Latilactobacillus sakei subsp. sakei DSM 20017 = JCM 1157: one gene and its partner. The protein of the gene in region 2 interacts with the protein of the main gene of each other region in a pairwise test. Links are inferred from orthologs where the notes say so. Each region holds a gene or a part of one and is shown on either strand. Other genes may lie near its edges.

What was found.
Region 1: the proteins of LEUCM_RS08420 (region 2) and LEUCM_RS06800 interact in binary tests that used the Escherichia coli proteins (3 or more experiments, as listed by UniProt). The link is inferred for Latilactobacillus sakei subsp. sakei DSM 20017 = JCM 1157 from one-to-one orthologs.

The regions. Positions count from the first base shown.
Region 1 is NZ_AP017929.1:1,349,632-1,354,124, forward strand. What follows is about bases 1,688-4,493. They hold LEUCM_RS06800 (FtsW/RodA/SpoVE family cell cycle protein), read left to right. Parts: upstream 1,688-2,399; coding sequence 2,400-3,587; downstream 3,588-4,493. Other genes in these bases: typA (translational GTPase TypA), read left to right, coding at 1,688-1,974; LEUCM_RS06795 (DUF1507 family protein), read left to right, coding at 2,095-2,391; LEUCM_RS06805 (CAP-associated domain-containing protein), read left to right, coding at 3,598-4,493. In the rest of the region: more of typA, read left to right, coding at 139-1,687.
Region 2 is NZ_AP017929.1:1,686,486-1,689,481, reverse strand. It holds LEUCM_RS08420 (penicillin-binding transpeptidase domain-containing protein), read left to right. Parts: upstream 1-427; coding sequence 428-2,566; downstream 2,567-2,996. Other genes in the region: mraY (phospho-N-acetylmuramoyl-pentapeptide-transferase), read left to right, coding at 2,599-2,996; ftsL (cell division protein FtsL), read left to right, coding at 57-431; rsmH (16S rRNA (cytosine(1402)-N(4))-methyltransferase RsmH), read left to right, coding at 1-45. UniProt on the Escherichia coli protein: Essential cell division protein that catalyzes cross-linking of the peptidoglycan cell wall at the division septum. Required for localization of FtsN.

The sequences.
Region 1 (4,493 bases), 340 kb from region 2 along the record:
TTCATGAAAAAGTCTTGCGTATTTTCAAAAAATCGCTAATATAAGAAGCATAGCCCTATTTATTATGGTAAAATAATAGCTTGTATACATGAGACAAACAACACTAGTTAAGTCACTAGCGAGAGGAAGCTGAAACACTTGAAAAAAAGAGAAGACATTCGCAATATCGCAATTATCGCCCACGTTGATCATGGTAAAACAACCTTAGTTAACGAAATGTTAAAACAATCAGATACATTGGATGGCCATGCAGAAATTTCTGACCGTGCAATGGATACAAATGATATCGAAAAAGAACGTGGGATCACAATTCTTTCAAAGAATACTGCTGTTAAATATAATGGCAAACAAATCAACATCTTGGATACACCAGGACATGCCGATTTCGGTGGTGAAGTTGAACGTATCATGAAGATGGTTGACGGTGTATTATTAGTCGTTGATGCTTTTGAAGGTACAATGCCACAAACACGTTTTGTTTTGAAAAAAGCTTTAGACCAACATTTAACACCAATCGTTGTTATCAACAAAATTGACCGCCCAGGCTCACGTCCTGAAGAAGTGGTTGATGAAGTGCTTGAATTATTCATCGAACTTGGTGCTGACGAAGATCAACTTGAATTCCCAGTTGTGTACGCAAGTGCTATCAACGGGACATCAAGTCTTGAATCAGACTTAGACACACAAGCTCACACAATGGTTCCTATCTTTGACACAATCTTAGATACAATCCCAGCACCAGTTGATAATAGTGACGAACCACTTCAATTCCAAGTGGCTATGTTAGATTATAACGACTATGTTGGTCGTATCGGTATTGGCCGCGTTTCTCGTGGGACAATCAAGATCGGTGATCAAGTTTCTGTTCTTAAACTTGACGGTTCTGCTAAGAACTTCCGGGTTACTAAGATCTTTGGTTTCATCGGTTTAGACCGTGTTGAAATCCAAGAAGCTAAAGCCGGCGATTTAATCGCTGTTTCAGGTATGGAAGATATCTACGTTGGGGAAACTGTCACACCAGTTGACCATCAAGAAGCATTACCAATTCTTCGTATCGACGAACCAACTTTACAAATGACATTTGCTGCCAATGATTCACCATTTGTTGGCCGTGAAGGTGATTTCGTTACTGGTCGTAAGATTGAAGAACGTTTACGTCACCAATTACACACTGACGTTTCACTTCGTGTTGAAGATACAGACAAAGCCGGCGCTTGGATTGTTTCAGGTCGTGGTGAATTGCATCTTTCAATCTTGGTTGAAGAAATGCGTCGGGAAGGCTTCGAATTACAATTATCACGTCCAGAAGTTATCTACCGCGACGTTGATGGCGTAACTTGCGAACCTTTTGAAATGGTTCAAATCGATACACCTGATCAATACACAGGTTCAGTAATCGATTCAATGGCCCAACGTAAGGGTGAAATGCAAAACATGGAAAGTGATGCTAATAACCAAACACGTATGACTTTCTTAGCACCTTCACGTGGTTTAATCGGTTATTCAACAGAATTCTTAACGATGACTGGTGGATACGGTATTATGAACCACACCTTCGAAAAATACATGCCAGTTATCAAAAACTGGGAACCAGGCCGTCGTAACGGTGCATTAGTTTCAATCAATGCCGGTTCATCAACAACTTATAGTTTACAATCAGTTGAAGATCGTGGCCAATTATTCATCGGCGCTGGCGTTGATGTTTATGAAGGTATGATCGTTGGTCAAAATAGCCGTGATACAGATATCGCCGTAAACGTTACTAAGGGTAAAAACTTAACGAATACTCGTGCTTCTGGTAAAGATCACTCAGCTGCTATCAAGACACCTAAAGAAATGTCACTTGAAGAATCAATTGAATTCTTAAATGATGACGAATACTGTGAAGTAACACCTACTTCTGTTCGTTTACGTAAGAAGATTCTTGACACAAGTATGCGTACTAAAGCTGACAAGAAGCGTAAACGCGGATAATAAGCTTAAAACTATATTAAAAGGTAGCCTAAGACACTTTAGGCTACCTTTTTTTAGTGTCAGATATGGTATAATAACCTGCAGAGTGTGCATTACTATAACAGTTTAAGTGGGCGTTAAATGATGATTAAACAAGAAACAATCGGGTATGTGACTTTGAAATCAGACGCAGCTAAAATTGAAGCGTTATTGACGAAGCAATTTGATGCGCTTTGTTTAAGTCAATGTCCCATCATTGAAGAAATTATTGATACACAACTGTTTGGTTTTACAAAAGAGGTTGATTTTGCTAAAAGAATTCGTTTAATTAGTGATCAAGAAGGATCGAAATTAGTGAACGAACTTGAAACGCGTATTAATCAACTTTATTTAGAGATTTATCAAACGCAAGCTCAGAATGAAGTTCATAGAAATTAGGTGTAAGTGTGTGGCATAAGCTTCGAGATAAAGCGCAGTATTTAGATTATTGGTTATTAATCCCGTACGTTATTTTATGTGCGATAGGGGCCTTGATGGTCTATTCGGCGAGTTCGGATTTGATGTCGATTCACGGTGCTAAGCCAGATGCTTATTTTACTAAGCAATTAATTTATATCGGGCTGGGATTCGTCTTATTATTATTCTCCTTCTTTTTGAAGTTAAATCTATTAAGGAAACCTAAGTTTTTGATTGGTGTCACGGCGGTTATTTTATTAGCGCTCTTTTACTTGTTGGTATTAAGCCGAATTAGACCGGACGCCGCTATTAATGGGGCGACCGCTTGGATTAATTTGGGACCTTTTAGTATTCAACCAGCGGAATTTGCTAAGTTATTGATTGTTTTATACTTGGCTAATATGTTATCCAAACGTGAAAAGAATTTGTCAGAGCATTGGCGTGATAATGTGCGGCTATTTTCCGCACCCGTCATTTTGGTGGCCGTCATTATCGCCTTTGTATTGGTACAACCCGATACTGGTGGGGCGGCTATTCTAGGGATTATTCTATTGGTATTATTATTTGCCAGTGGGATTTCCTTCTGGTGGGGAATTTCAATCATCAGCGCAACCTTAGCGGTGATCATTGCGGCCATTGCTGGATTGAGTCGTTTGAATTTAACAACCGGTGTCAATTATCGGTTTAACCGAATTTTAGCCTTTCTAGAACCGTTTAAACTCGAAAATATGGGTGGGAGCCAACTGGTTAACTCGTATTATGCGATCAATAATGGTGGTTGGTTTGGTATGGGCCTCGGTAATAGTATTCAAAAACGAGGCTATTTACCTGAACCTTACACTGATTTCATTTTATCGATTACGACTGAAGAACTCGGTGTCGTGGGGGCCCTTTTCATTTTAGGATTACTCTTTTTACTAATTTTTAGAATTTTTACAATCGGAATCAGAGCTCGCCAAACCTATAATGCCTTGATTTGTTATGGGATTGGCACGATTATTTTTGTTCAAAGCTTATTTAATATCGGTGGTCTATTAGGCTTGCTGCCAATTACCGGGGTGACCTTACCCTTCATTAGTTATGGTGGGTCAAGTATGTTGGTGTTAGCAACGGGTCTTGGTTTGGTCTTGAACGTCAGTGCTCAGGAAAAAAAGGCACTCAAAATGAAGCAATCGTGAGGGCTCACAGATGAAAAATTTGATGCGCTTTGTGGTAGCGTTAGGCGCGTGGTTAGTATTGTTGTATGCGTGGCCCATTATGCATCATGTTCAACCAACTGTGGATTCAACGCAGGGCCAAACTAAACGTCATATGAAATTAACGCATCCGCAAAATCCATTATTAAAAACGCAAGGGCCGGCGAAGTTTATCAATCAACCTGCCGCAAAATTGATAGCGCAATATGGGCAACCTGTTAAGCAATCGGCAGAAGATGGCCTGCAGAGTCGTTGGTTATTTCAATTGAATAGTCGGCATTATATTGAAGCGACAATTGATGATCAGACAGGGACAACACAACAATTAGTGGTGATTGGTCAGGATAATGCGATCAAGCCGTTTAAATTTGGCCAATCGCTAAAAGCAATCACACAGGAAACAACGATTCCGGCTAATTATGAATTAAGTTTACATGAGCAAAAGTTTCAAATTGAGTTGAACGAAACGCAACAGCGGCAACGACCACTGATCGCATTTAAGAATAAAACCTATGCGATTTTGGTAATGCAAAAAGGTGAATTGGCAACGGCGGTTTATTTGAATGCTAATCGCTTGTTACAATCGAATTTATATCCGGTGACCTCAATGACGCCAGTCCCAGTACCAGAAGTGGTAACGGGACAGTCCCAGCAAATCGATGATGAACGGCAATTGGCATTGCTACAGTATTGTCAGACATTGCGACTCAATGCCAAGTTACCTGAGTTGCGTAGCGACGTATTACTTGAAGCGGATCAATTATTTTTGGCGACGCTGAAAGGTGCGCCTAAGACGTTGCTAACTGATGCTGGGGAGCAGCGATTGAAGCGTGCCAAGCAACAACGCCAAATGGCTTTACCGCAAAAATTAACTGAAGCGGATTTTAC
Region 2 (2,996 bases):
AGTGCTAAGTTAAGAGTAGCTGAAAAACAAAAAGAAATAGACTAGAAGGAATGATTATGATGGCAACCAATGCAGCTCGCCAACTAACGACCCCAGAAAGTATTCCGAGTCAGGTTCAAGAACCTGCTCGTCAATCAGCGCAACAAACAACTCAAAAAGTAGCTTATTCAACACTTGAAAAATTAGCCGTTACCGTAATCGGGATTGCTTTTTTTGCAATGCTAGTAAGCTTACTCTCGACTAAAATCGCGGTGGTTAATGCACAACGGACATTAGAAAATACCACTCAAGATATGAGTCAAACACGTGCTAAAAATAATGATTTAAAACAAGAAATCGGGGAATTAACAAGCTCCGACCGTTTAGATGCCTTTGCTAAGAAAAATAATCTGAAATTAAACGAAAACAATATTCGGAATGTGGCTAAATGAGAAATTTATTTAGGACACATAGGAGTCCACGACAGAATCGACGCATATTTGGCGAAGTTTTATTGCTGATTATCGCGGCGATTTTTCTGATTTTCATGGGTCGTTTTGCGTACATCGCCGCAACCGGGCATATTGCGGGTGTTGATTTAACTAAACGATCGAACAAGAAATATGAAGGCGACTCCGTGATTCGGGCACAACGGGGCACAATTTATGATTCATCAGGCAATGTTTTAGCACAAGATACCAACGCCTATGCCGTTTATGCGGTTTTGAGTCATGATTATGTGACTGCGGATAAAAAGCCATTATACGTAGCAGATAAGAAGAAAACAGCAAAGGCGCTCAGCAAGTACCTCCCAATGAGTGAAGCTAATATTTATAAGCAATTGACGCCTAAAAATAAAGCTGTTTACCAAGTTGAATTTGGGAGTGCCGGGCAGAATTTATCACTCAGCATTAAACGAAAAATTGAAAAGCAACATTTGACCGGGATTTACTTTAAAGAATCACCAACACGCTTGTATCCTAATGGGACTTTTGCATCGCACGTTGTGGGGATTGCACAAACGCCTAAAGGTTCAGAAGATAGTGGTAGTCAAGATTTAGTTGGCGTCATGGGGGTTGAGAAGTATTTCAACGAACAATTAACGGGTCAAGATGGCTATAAGAATTTGACGAAGGATTCGTATGGCTATTCGATTAATCAGAACAAAAACAAAGTCAAAGCCGCTAAGAACGGTCAAGATGTGTATTTAACACTAGATTCACGGATGCAATCCTATCTAGAAAGTCTGTTGAGTAAAGTTAATAAGAAATATCAACCGGCTAGCATGAACGCCGTTTTAATGAACGCTAAGACCGGTGAAATTTTAGCGGCCTCACAACGACCAACTTTTAATGCAAGTACTAAAAAAGGTATTGGTGATGTTTGGCGCGATACTTTGGTCGAAGATGGTTATGAACCTGGTTCTGTTTTGAAGATTGCGACGTTATCAGCTGCGATCGATTCAGGTCACTATAATCCAGATCAATACTATAAATCGGGTTCTGTGTTGGTCAGTGGTAAGAAAATTAGTGATTGGCAGACCGCTGGGTGGGGGATGATTCCGCTCAACCAAGCGTTTGCCCGCTCAAGTAATGTTGGGATGGTCAAATTAGAACAGGAAATGGGTGCCAAGACTTGGAAGTCCTATATTGAAAAATTTGGCTTCCTCAAGAAAACGGGTATCGAATTACCAGGTGAGACGGCCGGCACCTTGCAATATGAACGACCACTTGATCAGGCGACGACTTCGTTTGGGCAAGGGATTAACGTCAATGTCATGCAGATGTTGCAGATGACAAGTGCCATTGCTAACAATGGGACAATGATTAAGCCGCAAATTTTGGCAGGTGTTGGTCAAGAACAACAAATCACACCGATTAAAGCCGGTAAACCAATCAAAGCCAGCACGGCTAAGAAAGTCATGCAAAATATGGAAGACGTCGTTTATAAAGATTATGGGACTGGTCAGGTTTACCAGATTCCGGGCTATAAAATCGCGGCTAAAACCGGGACGGCGCAAATTACGGGTCCTAACGGTGGCTATTTAACTGGTGCAAGCAACTATATCTTCTCAGTATCGGGAATTGCACCGGCAGATGATCCTAAATACATTTTATATATCACAATGAAGCAACCGGGTAATATGACGGATAGTGCGGAAACCATTTTATCGCAAGTCTTTAATCCAATGATGAAACGGGCGCTAGAGTATACGAAGGAAGCCGAAAAAGATAAGCAACAACAAGTTAAAGTCGCTTCGGTCTTGAGTCAATCAACAAAGGATGCGCAAAAGAAACTAGAAGCGCAAAACCTAAAGACAACATTGGTAGGTAGTGGTAATCTCGTCGTGCAACAATTACCAAAAGCCGGCAGTGTCATTTTGCCGAACCAACGGGTCTTGTTGATGACCAACGGCGCGATGACGATGCCGGATGTTAATGGTTGGTCAAAAAATGACTTACTAAAACTAGCGCAATTAACGGGGATCGATGTGGATATCAAAGGCAGTGGTTATGCTTATCATCAAAGTCTAGCGGTTAATAGTTTGTTAGACGGCGTCAAGCAAATTAAGGTACAATTAAAATAGTCAAATAAGAGTGGATTAAAGGAGTTTATATCATGTTAACGGGACAATTTTTAATACCCCTAATGAGTGGGTTTGTGATTACGGTGATCTTCATGCCGTTATTCATCGGTTATTTACGGTTTAAAAAAGAGGGACAAACAATTCGTGATGAAGGTCCTAAGTGGCACGCTAAGAAAAACGGTACACCAACGATGGGTGGGTTGGTGTTCATCGTTGCCGCAGTAATTTCTAGTATCTGGGTCGCTATCTGGTTGCAACAATTGACCAATAGCTTATGGATCGCATTATTCATCCTAGTACTATATGGCTTACTTGGTTTTTCAGATGACTTTATCAAAGTCTTCAAAAAACAAAACCTTGGTTTGCGGGCTTGGCAAAAATTAGCTGGTCAAATCTTGGGTGGCGCAGTTTTCTTAGCGGTTTATTTCCA